2 regions of the Sporosarcina koreensis genome follow, and region 2 is predicted to be linked to the other one. Evidence: a T-box and tRNA genes for the amino acid it is inferred to sense, from the RefSeq annotation. Region 2 holds a T-box; the other holds one or more tRNA genes.
What was found. A T-box is a leader RNA that pairs with one kind of tRNA and senses whether it is charged. The one in region 2 lies ahead of serS (serine--tRNA ligase), so its partner is inferred to be a tRNA-Ser.
Positions count from the first base shown of each region.

Region 1 (8,588 bases), on a different contig from region 2:
CCGCCGATTGCGTATCCCGCAACCATCGCTACTACAGGCTTCGGTATGACACGGATCAATCTTTGCAAGTCAAGGACGTTCAGACGTGGGATTTCGTCATCTCCGACATAACCTCCATGTCCACGGACAGATTGGTCGCCACCTGAGCAAAATGCCTTTTCACCTTCTCCTGTTAATATGATGACTCCGATGCTGCTATCATCCCGTGCTCGAGAAAAAGCATCGATCAGCTCCATTACAGTTTTAGGACGGAATGCATTGCGCACTTCAGGACGGTTGATCGTCACTTTTGCAATGCCGTTGTACTTCTCATATTTAATATCTTCATATGTACGGATTGTTTCCCATTGACGTGTCATGTTCTTCCTCCTCCATTATTATAGGTCTTGCAAATACTCCATAATCATTGTAGCAAACAATCGCGGTTTTTCCACGTGAATTGCATGTCCGGCGCCTGAAACGACAATGTGTCGCCATGCAGGAGATCGGTCATTCATTTCCTGGGCAATTGCTACAAATTTCGCATCCAGCTCGCCTGTTAGAAGAAGAACAGGATTTTGAATCGAATGAAGGGCTTCCCAATAGGATTCCTGGCTGCCAGTTCCGATACCAAGCAGGCTGTTTGCAAGTCCGGTTGCACTTTGTTGAAGTCTTTCATTCCGGATAGCCTGCCTTTTTTCCTCGGGAAGGCTTTTTTGAGATTCAAAAAGGGGAATACTTTCCCACTTATCAACAAAAGAGGCGATGCCTCTCTTCATTATCTTACTGGCGAGTGCTTTGTCCGCAGCTCTGCGTTCTGTCCGTGCTTGCTCATCCACCAAGCCCGGAGATGCACTTTCGAGGATCAAAGCCTGAACCCGCTTTGGATAACGCACCGTATAGGCGAGGGAAATGCGGCCGCCCATTGAGTAGCCGACCAAATAAAAGGAATCCAATTTCAATTGCTCAAAAAGGGCTTCCAAATCTTCAATCTGCTCCTCCATCGAATAGCGTTCCGGCTTGTCGGGAACGGTTGTTTTTCCGTGCCCCGTCAAGTCAATCGCAATTGTCCGATATTTCCCTTGCAGTTCATCCCGAACTTCCCTCCATGTGGCTGAAGTTCCTGTAAAACCGTGTAGAAAGACGACCTCGGGCAACTGTGGTTCTCCTTCAACTTCGACATAGAAGGACAGCCCTCGGACTGGAATCAATTCACTCATTCCCTTCCAGCCCCTTTACGACTTCGGCCCAATAGGCACGGTGGGCTTTCACATTCACCGGTCTGTTCGTGAACACTTCGATGATCCGGACGTCTTTCGTCTTTTCTTTTTGCAATTCTGCTTGGAATTCCTCCACCGTATGAACAGCAGCGTACTGTGCGTCATACATCGCCCCGATATGTCCGAACGTCAAGCCTGTCGGTGTGCCGAATAATTCTTCGAAATGGTTTTCGACACTCGCTTGTGGAAGATAGGAAAAAATTCCACCGCCATCGTTATTCAATATGACAATCGTTAGATTCGTCTTATGGAATCTCGATACGATCAACCCATTGACGTCATGTAAAAAGGACAAATCGCCAATAAGCAGGTACGTAGGCCTTTTTCGTGTCGCTTCGACGCCAAACGCCGTAGAAACGACACCATCAATCCCATTCGTTCCTCGATTGGAAAATATCGTGATATCCTTCTCCGTCTTGCAGAAAAATGTGTCGACATCACGGATTGGCATGCTGCTACCGCTGATCACATCACTGCCATCCGGAAGCATGTCGAATAACGTCTTCACAATGACCCCTTCATCCCCTGCGCTTCCCTGATACTTTAGGGTTTCGGTTTCAGCAAGTTGTTCAGCAGAAGACCATTGCTCACGATAGGAGGACGCTTCCTGCTGTTCTGGCACGTCATAGACAGACTCCGGCGAACATTGAAGATGATGTGTCACGACGCCAAGTGAATCCCGGAATTCCGGTGATTCATCCACAGCAATAAACACTTCCGGCCGGCATTTCTTCAAAAATAAAGACAATGGCTTCGAAACTGGCTGTGCACCGAAACGGATGACCGTGTCGGGAGCTGCATTCGACTTGAACAAGTCGCTTTTCAAAATCGCATCATAATGAGCGATGCACAATGTTCTGCAGTCTTCAGGAACTTCCGATCTCAAATTGGATAAAGGATCGCATAGCACGGGCCATTGCAATCGCTTTGCAAAGTTCCAGAATGCATCCTTATCAAATCCGACCGGCAATTCCCCGGCTATGACCAGTCCACTTTCCGCTTCTGAAAAGAGGGCGGATAGCGACTGTTTTTGAATAGCTGTCAGTTCAATTTCCCCATGGATCCGTTCAACGAACGTCGAGGCTTTTGATTTCCTATCAAAATCGATGAGCAGCGGCTCCCGTAACGGGATATTCAAATGGATCGGCCCCATCGGTTTTGTTAATGCAACGGAGACGGCGCGATTGACATGCCTTTCCAAAAACCAATCCAGCTCTTCATTATCCTCCGCAATTGGAAGGTCCACACTGAACTTCACATGCTTTCCATACATATTCAGTTGATCGATCGCCTGCGGTGCGCCAACGCCCCTCAATTCATGTGGACGGTCAGCCGTCAGGACAATGAGCGGAATGCGAGCATAGAACGCTTCGGTAATGGCAGGATGATAGTTAGAGGCCGCTGTTCCCGATGTACATAAAAGAACAACAGGCCGGCCGGATGCCTTCGCTAAACCTAGCGCAAAATATGCTGCCGACCGTTCATCGACTTGCATATAGGTCTGCATCTTGTCTGACGCAGCGAAAGCATAGGCTAGAGGCGTGGAACGGGAGCCTGGACTGATGACTGCCTCCTTCACGCCTGCCTGCAGCAATGTATCTGTCATCCGTAATACGTGGTCCGTCAAAATTCGTTGTTCATCCATTCAGCTTTCCTCCAAGCGCCCGCAATACCGGTCTGAATTTCACCCAAGTTTCGTCATATTCCAGTTCGGGAACGGAATCCGCAACGATTCCTCCCCCCGCGTATAGATATGCCCGGTCGCCGTCTAGCAGCGCAGAACGGATGGCCACGGCAAATTCCCCATTGCCTGAGGCATCAATCCAACCGATTGGAGCTGCGTAATAGCCTCTATCCATACCTTCCTCATGACGAATGATTTCCAAAGCGACATTCGTCGGAACCCCTCCAAGCGCCGGAGTCGGATGCAATGCCTCCACGAATGAGAAGATATCATTTTCCTGGCCAAGCGTACCCTGGACAGGCGTGTAGAGATGCTGGATATCTCTTATTTTCATCAGCTTCGGTGTTTTCGGAATGAGCACTTCGCTGCAATATTTATTAAACACATTTGAAATCATGCTGACGACGTGCTGATGCTCTTCCCGGTTTTTGCGATCCCCAAGAAGCTCCTCACCGAGTTCCCGGTCTTCCTGGGCGGATTTTCCGCGACGGATCGATCCGGCTACACATGCCGAGTAGGCTTTTCCATCTTTGATTTCGATTAGACGCTCAGGCGTTGCACCAAAGAACAGTGAACCCCCTCTTTGAAGCCCGAAGTGGTAGCTCTCCTGCTGTTCATTCGTAATGGCATGCAATGCTTTGACGTTATTGAAATCGCGTTCAAATTGAAGCTCAAGCGCTCTGGCAATGACGACCTTGTCAGCTTTGCCTTTCCGAATGGAGGCAGTGACGTTTTCCACTGCATCCAAATACTGCTTCTTACCCCGTTCTGTCGTAGCGACGACCTTATTATCATTCGCAAAATCAAACTCCTCCACCTGGGCGATGTGGATCAGTTTGTCGCGTTCTTCCCGTAGCCTTTCAAAATCCTCAGCGGCTTCTTTACAATCGGTGATCATATTGATCGAAACCATCGTCTTGCCTTCCTCGATTTTCAATTGAAATGAAGGCACAACGAAATAACCGGACGGGAATCCTTCCCACTCCGATTCCTTCCTGTTTTTCTCATCAAATGAAAACCCGCCGAATAGGACAGGATCGATATCTTTTTCTTCTTTTATGAGAATGGAACATAGCTGCTTCCATTGCTCCGATATATCCTTAAAACGGCTTCCCGCTTTTGCGGTTGCCAACGTATAGGCATGTCCAATCCCGACAAGCGTCAATGTCTTATCGGCATTTTGCCAGTAGAACCGTTTGTCTTTGTATTGCGAAGCGCCTGCTTCAAAAAAAGACAAGGGTGATATCCTTCCGACTTCGACAGTTTCCGTGAAGAAGCGCGTACTAGGAGATATCATCACTTTTTGTATTTCACGAACATCCGTCATCTTGTGACCCATCATTTTCTCTCCTTCATCTTCAATCCATCGTCTTGCAATGAAACACGTATTATTTTTTTTGTAGAAGAATGAGTTTCTTAGTTCCATTATACCGGAATATCGTGTTTCTCGCATAGATAATGCAAACAAGGATACCTCTTTCAGCCGTTTTGGAGTACAATGGATAACGGAAACACGAGGATAGGAGAGAATACATTGCAACATACTATTAAAGCTGATTCCGGATGGCGAATATGGTGGCAGCTTACGAGACCACATACTCTGACTGCGGCTTTCGCTCCGGTTTTCCTAGGAACAATGATTGCTTTGACTCACGGAAAATTACATTTTCCTTTATTTTTCGCCATGCTGATCGCCAGTCTTTTCATTCAGATGGCTACGAATATGTTCAATGAATACTACGACTTCAAACGGGGATTGGACAACGAAAACTCCGTCGGAATCGGAGGGACAATCGTCCGTAACGGCGTAAAGCCGAAAACCGTTTTGCAAATTGCGCTTGCGCTGTATGCTATATCCGTTCTGATCGGGATTTATATTTGCCTTGAGACCTCTTGGATGCTTGCACTCGTCGGAGCCATTTCAATGCTGATCGGCTACTTGTACACAGGCGGACCGATTCCGATCGCTTACACGCCTTTCGGAGAACTTGTATCCGGAGTAGTCATGGGCATGCTGCTGATCCTTATCGCCTTTTATATACAGACAGGCGTAGTGACGACAGACGCTGTTCTCATTTCGATTCCGAGCATGCTCCTCGTCGCTGCCATCATGATGGCAAACAACATCCGCGACTTGGAAGGTGATAAAGAAGGCGGCAGGAAGACGCTGGCCATCCTTGTAGGGAGATCCAATGCGATTACGATCCTTGCTTCATTCTTTATCGTTTCTTATTGCTGGATAATCATACTCATTGTTTTAGGATATCTTACCCCTTGGGCATTGCTCGTATTTCTGAGTGTACGTAAACCGATAAATGCCATTGCCACCTTCCGCGCTCATCTGCTTCCTTTACAGGTCATGCCTGCGATGAAGAATACGGCTGTGACAAATACTCTTTTCGGTTTATTGCTCGGTATCAGCATACTGATCGGACAATTTCTATAAGGTATCGATGGACTTGCAACTAGTTGCGAGTCCATTTTTTTGTCTGTATTTGTCTTCCATGTTTAGTTCATCGATTCAAAAGGAATTGAGATGATACAACGATTCATTATGAAGTCATTGTGCGATGAGCATACTAACGCAACTAACATAAAAGGATGTGCTGAACATGTTAACGGAGCAACAGAAAACAGAACTCAAGGAAAGTTTACTGGAAATGAAATCACAATTTCAGAAAACGGAAAATGAAACAGACATTCGGGATTCCGCACGGGAAGAAGTAGGAGAATTATCTACGTATGACAATCACCCTGCCGACATGGGCACGGAGCTATTTGAAAGGGAAAAGGATCTCGCTTTGAATGTGCACGCAGGCGATGAAGCCGGCAAAGTGGAGTATGCTTTGCAGGCTTTGAAGAATGGGACATACGGATATTGCGAAGAGTGTAAGAAGGAAATCCCATTCGAACGGCTGGAAGCGCTCCCTTATACAACATACTGCATTGATCATACGCCGGAACAGGATGTACCGGACGACAGACCATCGGAAGAGGATCGATTGATCATGGCCAATCCGAACTCATATGCAGACAGACGAGAGGGCATTTATAGGGACAGCCAGGACAGCTTTCAGGAAATAGCTAAATCGGGTACATCCGAAACACCATCCGATTTTATAGGAGATCATGATGACTATAATACTCTTTATGATGATGAAATATTGGACGGAGCGGCGGAAGAAGTGGAAGAGTTCGTCAGCACCGACATCACAGGCGAAAAGCGAGGATTTGTAAGATCAGATATATCTGAGGAATATGAAGGCAAATTAGACGATGAAGGATTGGAATCTCCTTTAGGGGATATTCCCTATCATCGCAGGGATAGTTATACGGGTGAGGAAAAGTGACGAGAGTGGAATACTCGTCAGAAAGCAGCGTGTCGGGGAATGCCTTCGCCCAAAGTGAGGCCTCATACGCCATACGCCCAAAGTGGACCATTTAGCGCCTATAATTGACCTTTAAGCGCCCAAAGCGGATCATTCTTCGCCCAATGTAGGTTTTCTTACGCCCAAAGCAGTCTGTTTTGCGTCCAATGTAGGACTTTGCGCGCCCAATCCAGGTCGTCACGTAATTAATTTGATACGAATAGAAAAAAACAGGCTAAGAAAAAATGCAACATTTTTTCTTAGCCTGTTTTTCATTTGAAACTAGTATGACCCCTACGGGATTCGAACCCGTGTTACCGCCGTGAAAGGGCGGTGTCTTAACCGCTTGACCAAGGGGCCAATCATATATGGCGGAGAAGGAGGGATTCGAACCCTCGCGCCGCTTTCGCGACCTACGCCCTTAGCAGGGGCGCCTCTTGAGCCTCTTGAGTACTTCCCCGTATAAAATTGGCTCCGCAGGTAGGACTCGAACCTACGACCGATCGGTTAACAGCCGATTGCTCTACCACTGAGCTACTGCGGAATATGATGGGCCTAAGTGGACTCGAACCACCGACCTCACGCTTATCAGGCGTGCGCTCTAACCAGCTGAGCTATAGGCCCATGGAGCGGGTGAAGGGAATCGAACCCTCATCATCAGCTTGGAAGGCTGAGGTTTTACCACTAAACTACACCCGCAAGGAATGGTGGCTCAGGACGGAATCGAACCGCCGACACAAGGATTTTCAGTCCTTTGCTCTACCGACTGAGCTACTGAGCCACATTGATTTGGTAAACTGATAATTTCTCTAGAGTCACTTAGAAATCTGCAATCATCAAATCGTATGTAATGAAAGAAAATGGCGGTCCCGACCGGGATCGAACCGGCGATCTCCTGCGTGACAGGCAGGCATGTTAACCGCTACACCACGGGACCTTTTGGTTGCGGGGGCAGGATTTGAACCTGCGACCTTCGGGTTATGAGCCCGACGAGCTACCACTGCTCCACCCCGCGATAATGTTAATACTTACTTCTTAATACTTGCTACGCTATTTGCATAAGAGACACCTTACGCTTCGCTGTCGGTGTTACTCGCATCCGTTGCTATGCTCGTTGCTCCACCCCGCGATAATGTTAGTTGTAGGAATTTCAAATCCTACTATTCAGTTGTATTCCATAACCACTTTTGCTGCTTTAAAAATATATGGCGGAGGAAGAGGGATTCGAACCCCCGCGGGCTTTAACACCCCTGTCGGTTTTCAAGACCGATCCCTTCAGCCAGGCTTGGGTATTCCTCCGTGATGACTATTCAAATAGTGGTGGACCTTGCAGGACTCGAACCTGCGACCGGACGGTTATGAGCCGTCTGCTCTAACCAACTGAGCTAAAGGTCCTTTTAGGATGGCGGCAGAGGGGATCGAACCCCCGACCTTACGGGTATGAACCGTACGCTCTAGCCAGCTGAGCTACGCCGCCAGGAAAAGTATTAAGATAATTGGTGGAGCCTAGCGGGATCGAACCGCTGACCTCCTGCGTGCAAGGCAGGCGCTCTCCCAGCTGAGCTAAGGCCCCATTTAAGAAGTGGTCGGGAAGACAGGATTCGAACCTGCGACCCCTTGGTCCCAAACCAAGTGCTCTACCAAGCTGAGCTACTTCCCGTATAATGGCGCGCCCGGAAGAATTCGAATCCACAACCTTCTGATCCGTAGTCAGACGCTCTATCCAATTGAGCTACGGGCGCATAATATGATAATTTTATTGGTGCCGAGAACCGGAATCGAACCGGTACGGTAGTCACCTACCGCAGGATTTTAAGTCCTGTGCGTCTGCCAGTTCCGCCACCCCGGCGCAAATAAATGGAGCGGAAGACGGGATTCGAACCCGCGACCCCGACCTTGGCAAGGTCGTATTCTACCACTGAACTACTTCCGCATTGAAAGTGCGGGTGAAGGGAGTCGAACCCCCACGCCTTACGGCACTAGATCCTAAGTCTAGCGTGTCTGCCAGTTCCACCACACCCGCATATTTGTATCAAGACAGAGAGTCAAGAAATGGTGAGCCATGCAGGATTCGAACCTGCGACCCTCTGATTAAAAGTCAGATGCTCTACCGACTGAGCTAATGGCTCATAAAAGTGGTGCCGGCGATAGGAGTCGAACCCACGACCTACTGATTACAAGTCAGTTGCTCTACCAACTGAGCTACACCGGCGATTTATTAGTTTGAAATATTATGGTGGAGGATGACGGGTTCGAACCGCCGACCCCCTGCTTGTA
Region 1 covers NZ_JBHSNP010000008.1:123,083-131,670, forward strand. The annotation lists gene menB (1,4-dihydroxy-2-naphthoyl-CoA synthase) at 1-359, opposite strand, end outside; gene menH (2-succinyl-6-hydroxy-2,4-cyclohexadiene-1-carboxylate synthase) at 378-1,199, opposite strand; gene menD (2-succinyl-5-enolpyruvyl-6-hydroxy-3-cyclohexene-1-carboxylic-acid synthase) at 1,192-2,904, opposite strand; gene ACFPTP_RS03685 (isochorismate synthase) at 2,897-4,282, opposite strand; gene ACFPTP_RS03690 (1,4-dihydroxy-2-naphthoate polyprenyltransferase) at 4,478-5,389, shown strand; gene ACFPTP_RS03695 (TraR/DksA C4-type zinc finger protein) at 5,556-6,293, shown strand; tRNA gene ACFPTP_RS03700 (tRNA-Glu) at 6,600-6,671, opposite strand; tRNA gene ACFPTP_RS03705 (tRNA-Ser) at 6,681-6,771, opposite strand; tRNA gene ACFPTP_RS03710 (tRNA-Asn) at 6,781-6,855, opposite strand; tRNA gene ACFPTP_RS03715 (tRNA-Ile) at 6,862-6,935, opposite strand; tRNA gene ACFPTP_RS03720 (tRNA-Gly) at 6,937-7,010, opposite strand; tRNA gene ACFPTP_RS03725 (tRNA-Phe) at 7,017-7,092, opposite strand; tRNA gene ACFPTP_RS03730 (tRNA-Asp) at 7,173-7,248, opposite strand; tRNA gene ACFPTP_RS03735 (tRNA-Met) at 7,252-7,326, opposite strand; tRNA gene ACFPTP_RS03740 (tRNA-Ser) at 7,518-7,610, opposite strand; tRNA gene ACFPTP_RS03745 (tRNA-Ile) at 7,630-7,706, opposite strand; tRNA gene ACFPTP_RS03750 (tRNA-Met) at 7,715-7,788, opposite strand; tRNA gene ACFPTP_RS03755 (tRNA-Ala) at 7,809-7,884, opposite strand; tRNA gene ACFPTP_RS03760 (tRNA-Pro) at 7,895-7,971, opposite strand; tRNA gene ACFPTP_RS03765 (tRNA-Arg) at 7,977-8,053, opposite strand; tRNA gene ACFPTP_RS03770 (tRNA-Leu) at 8,072-8,160, opposite strand; tRNA gene ACFPTP_RS03775 (tRNA-Gly) at 8,170-8,244, opposite strand; tRNA gene ACFPTP_RS03780 (tRNA-Leu) at 8,253-8,334, opposite strand; tRNA gene ACFPTP_RS03785 (tRNA-Lys) at 8,365-8,440, opposite strand; tRNA gene ACFPTP_RS03790 (tRNA-Thr) at 8,448-8,523, opposite strand; tRNA gene ACFPTP_RS03795 (tRNA-Val) at 8,546-8,588, opposite strand, start outside.
Region 1: it has a tRNA-Ser gene. The T-box ahead of serS (serine--tRNA ligase) is inferred to sense a tRNA for this amino acid. The anticodon was not compared.

Region 2 (8,588 bases):
TTATATCGGTTGCAGAGAAAGAACATTTCGGTTTGAAAGCTCCACTCCTCGATGTCTTCGTAAAATTTATTCAAAAATGGATTTTCATCCACGATTTCGCTTAACTGATGGAACCGCTGCGCCTCAGCAATCGCCTTTGACAGCGTCGTTTTACCTACGCCAATCGGCCCCTCTACCGTAATGAACGGAACAGACATAAAAAGCTCTCCTTTGATTCGACAATTTCTGCACTTCATTTTACCATATAGAGATGTTGAAACATAGATGTTGCCGCAAATTGGCTGGTGGATGGTACACTGTCTTGTAAGGAGCGATGATTGATGGATGTTTTTGAAATGGACCGCGGATTCATGCGGATGGCGATAGAAGAAGCGAAGAAGGCAGAAGAAATCGGTGAAGTCCCGATTGGAGCAGTCATCGTGAAAGACGGTGAGGTTATTGCCCGTGCCCATAATTTACGGGAAACGTCGCAGAATGCAGTGACACATGCCGAACTTTCCGCGATTCAGGATGCATGTCAGGAAATCGGCAGCTGGCGGCTCGAGGAGACGACTTTGTATGTGACGCTTGAGCCTTGCCCGATGTGCGCTGGCGCGATTTTACAATCTAGGATTCCACGTGTTGTGTACGGTGCACGCGATCCTAAGGGCGGCTGCGTCGATTCATTGTACCGTTTGCTGAATGATCCGCGCTTCAATCATGAATGCGAAGTGGCGGAAGGCGTGCTTGGGGATGAATGCGGAGCGATGCTGACGAACTTTTTCAGGTCGTTGCGGGAGAAGAAAAAAGAGCAAAAAAAGGCGATGCGAAAAGTCGAGTGACTCCGCATCGCCTTTATTAATTATTTGATGACTTCTTTTCCACCCATATACGGACGCAACACTTCCGGAATGACGACAGATCCGTCCTCCTGCTGGAAGTTTTCAAGGATGGCGGCGACTGTCCGGCCGATTGCCAAACCGCTTCCGTTCAATGTATGAACGAATTCAGGCTTCGCGCCTTGTTCGCGGCGGAAACGGATAGATGCGCGTCTCGCTTGGAAATCCTCGAAGTTTGAGCAAGAAGAGATTTCACGGTATGTGTCTTGCGTCGGAATCCATACTTCGATATCATATTTCTTCGCAGCTGTGAATCCGAGGTCTGCTGTACACATTTTTAGGACACGGTATGGCAGTCCGAGCAATTGCAATACTTTCTCCGCATGCCCCGTCAATTTCTCAAGCTCATCGTAAGATTCTTCCGGTTTCACAAAGCGGACAAGCTCAACTTTATTGAACTGATGCTGACGGATCAACCCACGCGTATCACGGCCCGCTGATCCAGCCTCTGAACGGAAGTTCGTGCTGTATGCCGTATAGGCGACCGGCAATTGAGTTCCATCGAGAATTTCGTCACGGTAATAGTTCGTCACCGGAACTTCGGACGTTGGAATTAAGAAATAATCCTCTTCCTCGATCAAGAACGCATCCTCTTCGAATTTCGGCAATTGGCCCGTGCCCGTCAAGCTCGTACGGTTCACCAAATATGGCGGCAGCATTTCCTCATAGCCATGCTCCTCCACATGAAGGTCAAGCATGAAGCTGATCAATGCACGTTCAAGTCTTGCGCCAAGTCCACGGTAGAATACGAAACGGCTGCCCGTCACTTTCGCTGCTCGTTCAAAATCAAGCAAGTTCAGATCCGTACCGATTTCCCAATGCGGCTTCGGTTCGAAAGTGAATTCAGGCTTCTCGCCCCATGTACGGACTTCGACGTTATCGTCTTCGCTGTCACCTACCGGAACCGATTCATGTGGAATGTTCGGAATGCGCATCATGATGTAATTCAAATCTTCTTCGACTTGATGCAATTGCTCATCAAGTGACTTGATTTCATCACCGACTTCACGCATGCGTGCGATGACGTCATCCGCATTTTCCTTATTGCGTTTCATTTCCGCCACTTTTTGCGAAACTTCATTGCGCTCCGCCTTCAGCACTTCCACTTTCGCAATCAGTTCTCTCCGTTTTTCATCCAGTCCAACGAATTTATCCAAATCCGTCAGGTCTTCTCCGCGCTTCGTAAGTTTCGCTTTCACTTCATCAAAGTTCGCACGAAGCAATTTAATGTCTAACATAGCCGATTCCTCCTCTAATATAATTTGACGACGATTTTTGAACACAAAAAAAGCCCTCTATCCCCTATACAAGGGACGAGAACTACCCGCGTTGCCACCCAAATTGACCAGCAAAAAGCTGATCCACTCTTTGAAATAACGGTTCAATGTCCGGCTAGGCATACTATTCGTTCAGCCCGGCTACTCAGGGACGGATTCACAAGTGTCTTTACCGGCTCGCACCACCCGCCGGCTCTCTTTGAAAAACGTGCTTGTTACTGCTTCCCATCATCGTCTTTAATTTGAAATTAACATCACTTTACTACATCCCTGAGCTTTTGGCAAGGTCCAAGAATTCCGCAACCGCTTGGAAGTACGTTGTTTCATGTGGAACAAAATCGGACAGTGTTAGGGGGATTTCATTCCCAAATATGATTTCGTCCACTTCACCCCTGAACAGCGCCTGCAAATCTTTTATCGGAACGGAATGGATGCTCTCCACTTCCTCCTGCTGCAATGTAAAATCATTCGGTGCGAAACTTGATTGATAAAGAAAAACATTCGCAAATTCCTTGTCAATGAAATCTGGCAGCCTGATGACATCCCGAACGAAACCCATCCGTTTTAACTTGGATAGATCCACTTGTATGCCAAGCTCCTCTTCGACTTCACGGATTCCGTCCATAATATCCTCATCCACCAGCAAATGGCCTGCAGCTGTTATATCATACAAGCTTGGAAAATCTTTTTTTGAGGAGCTTCTTTTTTGAATAAAAACATTCGTTTCATCCACTAGCCAACAATGAAACGTCTCATGCCACAAGCCTTTCTTATGGATGGCTTCTCTTGTTTCCTCGCCGATATACGTATAATTTTCATCGAATACTTTTAAACGCTCTGCCAAGTTAAGACCTCCCAACTCCCCTAATTTTATTGCAAAAACACATAATTAGCAAAGGCCAGAACATATAAAATGCCCTGGCCTCCAACTATCAGACTCCACGTACCGCCATCAATTCACTTTCAGCTAGCTTGCTGATTTCCAAACCTTTCATCGGTGTGCCGATATCTTTGGATAAATCACCGATCAATGCATAGTTCTGGAAGTCTTCCGTTGCCATGACAATCGCACGCGCGAAGCGTTCAGGGTTGTCGGATTTGAAGATGCCCGAACCGACGAATACGCCGTCAGCGCCAAGCTCCATCATGAGTGCCGCATCTGCAGGAGTCGCTACGCCGCCTGCTGCATAATTGGTAACCGGTAGACGCTTCGCTTCACGGATTGTGAGCAGCACATCATAAGGTGCGGCCAAATCTCTCGCCGCCACCATCAGCTCATCATTATTCATATGAACGATTTTGTTAACTTGCGCGTTCACTTGACGCAGATGGCGTACCGCTTCGACGATATTGCCTGTTCCCGGCTCACCTTTCGTACGAAGCATCTTTGCTCCTTCTCCGAGTCGACGCGCCGCTTCGCCAAGATTACGAGCACCGCAGACGAACGGCACTTTATAATCACTCTTCAATAAATGAAACTCGTCATCAGCCGGCGTCAACACTTCACTTTCATCGATGAAATCCACACCCATTGCCTCCAGCACACGTGCTTCCGAAATATGTCCAATCCGCACTTTTGCCATAACCGGGATTGAAACCGCCTTTTGCACTTCTTCAACAATGCGCGGATCCGCCATCCGTGCGACACCGCCCGCTGCCCGGATGTCCGAAGGGACACGCTCAAGCGCCATGACTGCGACAGCACCTGCCGCTTCCGCCACTTTTGCCTGCTCCGCGTTAATAACATCCATTATGACGCCGCCATATTTAAAATCCATTTTCTCTTCCCCCTTTTCATTTTGTTCAGTATACTAGACTATGACCATATTAAAATACTCAGTTTAATGATAAGTGAAGGGGTCAGAGAAAGTTAAGTATTAGGTCAAAGGTCACGAAATGACAATAACTCTTGGAAAGTGACAGATAACTTCCAGGAAATGACCGATAACTCATTCAAATTGATCGATATATCCCGGGAAATGACCGATAACCCCAAGGAAATGATCGATAACTTTTTTAGGCGAGGTGCATCAAATGGAAATGCTTCTAATTGAACTAAATAAAGAAAGCGAAACGCCTCTCTACGAGCAAATCTACCAACAAATTCGAAACGATATCACTGAAGGGAAGCTCGTCGTCGGCGAAAAGCTCCCTTCTAAACGAAAACTTGGCGAATTCCTCGACGTCAGCCAGACGACAATTGAAATCGCTTATGGGCAGCTTGCAGCGGAAGGGTTTATTACATCCAAACCGCGAAGAGGCTATTTTGTGCAGGAAATCGGCGAACTGGCGTATGTGCAACCAACAGAGGAAGTCACTCCCCCCGCGAAAATTGAACTCAAAGAACCCGAAATCGACTTCTCCCCCGGTAAAATCGACACGGAATCCTTCCCTTTCACGCAATGGCGGAAATACGCGAAGGATACCATCGACGAGTCGTCGCAACATCTTCTGCTATTGGGCCATCCACATGGAGATGCAGAACTTCGTCAGGAAATCGCGAAGTATTTATATCACTCGAGAGGGGTCGACTGCTCCGCGGACCAGATCATTGTCGGGTCCGGAACAGAACAACTCATGCCGTTGCTCATCCGGCTTCTCGGACCGGAGGCGACGTACGCCATCGAGGATCCGGGATATCCGCTCACCCACCATGTTTTCTTCCATAACAACCGGGAAGCCGTCCCAATTGCAGTCGACGAGGAAGGGATGGACGTAGAGGCGCTCCAGCAGTCGGAGGCGACCGTCGCCTACGTGACACCTTCCCATCAGTTTCCAACCGGTACAGTCCTTTCTGCGGCGCGTAGGACAGCATTATTGAACTGGGCGGCATCAAGTAAAGGTAATTTCATCATCGAAGACGATTACGACAGCGAATTCCGTTATTCGGGACGTCCGATTCCTTCATTGCAAGGGATGGACAAAGCGGGCAAGGTCATCTATGTCAGTACCTTCTCCAAATCTTTAATGCCGTCGCTGCGAATCGCCTATATGGTGCTCCCTCCCGTTTTGCTGAAACATTATGAGAAGGCATTCATCCATTATTCGTCGACAGTGCCACGGCTAGACCAGCACACGCTCGCAAGTTTCATGGCGGACGGCCATTTCGCAAGGCACTTGAACCGGATGCGGAAAGTGTATAAACGTAAACTGCAGCTGCTGACGGATTCATTGCGGCAATATGCCCCTGCGATTTCTTTCTCGGGAGATGAAGCCGGTATGCATATCCTTATCAATGTCCATATGGACGAGGATGAGGACGCATTATCCAAGGCGACATTGGCAAAGGGCATCCGCGTTTATGGCTTGAATGAATACCGGAAAGCCCCAACGAGTATGCAGCCGTCTTTTCTGATCGGCTTCGGGGGCTTGGCGGACGACCAGATCGAGTGGGCAGTAGATCAGCTCATGGGCGCCTGGAACATTAAAAAAAGGTGATGGTCCCTGTCGGATCCATCACCTCATTTTATTTAAATAAACCTTTTATAAACCCTGTTGCGCTTTCCCAAATACCGGCGAAGAAATCACCGATTGCGCTCATCATCAACGAGAACCAACCTGCTTTTTCGACGTCATCCGTAACGACAACATCCATGCCGAGGTCTTTTGAATCGATGAATCCGTAATCTTCGCCCTCTTTTTTAACGAGCTTCACTTGCCCGACAACCGTTCCTTTTTTGATCGGTGCTTCAAGTGCACCGTCTTTCAATAAAGACTCATCCAGAACTAGCTGTGGCTCATAAAGATCCTTTTCGTTCGATTTGATCATCGCTTTGATTGGCTCTTTTACTTCGATTGCAACTGTCTTCTCTTTTCCTTTATGGACAGGCAATGTTTTCTGCTCTTCGAATTGATAGCCTGCCGGCAGCAACTCTTCATCGGAAAACTGGCTGAAGCCGTAATCGAACAACGCACGTGTCGCATCAAACCGAGCTTTGTACGAGCCGACTCCATTTGCATCGACGGCTTTCATGACGACAGCGATGACCCGCTTGTCGCCCCTTTTCGCCGTTCCCGTGAAGCAGTGGCCAGCGAAATCAGTCGTGCCTGTCTTCAATCCGTCGACGCCTTCGTATTCATAAACGAAGCCCGGAAGCATGAAGTTCCAGTTATCCATCTTGATAGCGTCCGTCGTGCCTTCACGGAAAATCTTCGAATTGATTTTCGTCGTTTCCAACACTTCCGGGTAATCTTTCATCAAATGGAATGCAAGCCGTGCAACCGATTTGGCAGGCATGACGTTCTCGTCGTTTGCCCCAGTGCCTTGCGGATGCATCCCTTGCAAGTATTCGTTGTTCAAACCTGTTGAATTGACGAATTTATAATCAACCAAACCAATTTCCTTCGCTTTAGCATCCATCAATTTCAGGAATTCTGTTTCCGTTCCTGCAATCGTTTCAGCAATCGCGATTGTTGCCGCATTCGCTGAATAAATAGCTAATGCTTCGTAAAGCTCCCTGATCGTATATGTTCCATCTTTACGCAGCGGCACATTGCTTAGACGCCTATCCTGCGAGATGGCATATGTGTAATCTGTTACTTTGTATTCTTGATCCCAACTGATTTTACCTTCTTTTATCGCTTCGAATAAGATATATTCAGTCATCATCTTAGACATACTTGCAATGCCGAGTGGTGTATCCGCATTCTCTTCATATAAGATCTTTCCACTGTCCGCGTCAATTAGAATGGCCCCATCTACATGGATGCCGAGTGTCGATTTTGCTTGTGCAGGCGCTGTGCCGAACGTCATCATTAGTACAAATGGAATGATCAGCAAAGCAACCCATTTTCTCATTTCCCGTTTCACCAATATACCTCCGTCATTGCAATTTTCCACTTTATATTTTATCACATCATGGACACGATTAGGGGATTCGATTTAAAAAGCACCTTTCCGCTCATATCAAGACGTGCGGAAAGGTGCTGAAGTTTCATTTATACAGTTTCCACTTTTTACGAAATCGAGTAGTTCGGCGCTTCTTTCGTAATATGCACTTGATGCGGGTGGCTTTCGCGCAAACCTGCACCAGTCATGCGGATAAACTGAGCTTTTTCACGCAGATCATGAAGATCCTTCGTTCCGCAATAACCCATGCCTGAGCGGATACCGCCAACAAGTTGGTGAATCGTATCTGCAAGAGGCCCTTTATAAGGCATACGGCCTTCAATTCCTTCAGGCACAAGCTTCTTCGCATCTTCTTGGAAATAACGGTCTTTTGAACCGTGTTCCATTGCACCGACAGATCCCATGCCGCGGTACACTTTAAAGCGTCTGCCTTGGAAGATTTCCGTATCCCCAGGGCTTTCCGTCGTACCGGCAAGCAAGCTGCCAAGCATGACGACATGTCCTCCCGCAGCCAAAGCTTTCACGATATCGCCGGAGTATTTGATGCCGCCGTCTGCAATAATCGTTTTCCCATGCTTACGTGCTTCAGAAGCACACTCATAAACTGCAGTGATTTGAGGGACGCCGACACCCGCAACGACACGTGTCGTACAGATGGAGCCAGGGCCGATTCCGACTTTGACAACGTCCGCGCCCGCTTCATACAATGCCGCAGTCGCTTCTGATGTTGCTACGTTCCCAGCAATGATATCAAGGTCCGGATACTCTTCCCGGATTTGTGCAACCGTATCAAGCACGCCTTTCGAATGTCCATGCGCTGTATCGATAACAATGACATCGACTTCAGCAGCGACAAGCTTCTGCACCCGTACCATCGTATCGGATGTAACGCCGACCGCAGCTCCTACGAGGAGACGACCTTGCTTATCCTTCGCGGCATTCGGGAATTCAATCACTTTTTCGATATCTTTAATTGTAATTAAGCCTTTTAAGATGCCATTTTCATCGACAATCGGCAATTTTTCAATCTTATATTGCTGTAAAATCTTTTCTGCGTCTTCCAACGTCGTACCGACAGGTGCTGTCACTAAATTGTCTTTCGTCATCACATCATTGATGATTAGCGAATAGTCTTGGATGAAGCGCAGATCACGATTCGTCAAAATCCCGACAAGTTTTTGTTCGTCCATATTGTTGACGATTGGCACGCCTGAAATACGATACTTGCCCATCAAGTGTTCTGCGTCGAATACTTGGTGTTCGGGAGTGAGGAAGAAAGGATTTGTAATAACGCCATTCTCTGATCGTTTTACCGTAACAACCTGCTCCGCCTGCTCTTCAATGCTCATATTCTTATGAATGATGCCAAGGCCGCCCTGACGCGCCATTGAAATCGCCATCTTCGACTCCGTTACCGTATCCATCCCCGCACTGATGATTGGAATGTTCAGCGTCATCTTCTCCGTCAAACGAACTGAAAGATTCACGTCCTTCGGCAAAACTTCTGAAGCGCCCGGCACAAGCAATACATCGTCGAAAGTCAATCCTTCACGAGTGAATTTAGATTCCCACATATCGTTTCCT
Region 2 covers NZ_JBHSNP010000022.1:14,144-22,731, forward strand. The annotation lists gene ACFPTP_RS10195 (deoxynucleoside kinase) at 1-197, opposite strand, end outside; gene tadA (tRNA adenosine(34) deaminase TadA) at 321-821, shown strand; gene serS (serine--tRNA ligase) at 842-2,116, opposite strand; T-box leader at 2,185-2,396, opposite strand; gene ACFPTP_RS10210 (NUDIX hydrolase) at 2,418-2,999, opposite strand; gene pdxS (pyridoxal 5'-phosphate synthase lyase subunit PdxS) at 3,088-3,933, opposite strand; gene pdxR (MocR-like pyridoxine biosynthesis transcription factor PdxR) at 4,190-5,593, shown strand; gene ACFPTP_RS10225 (serine hydrolase) at 5,622-6,965, opposite strand; gene guaB (IMP dehydrogenase) at 7,112-8,578, opposite strand.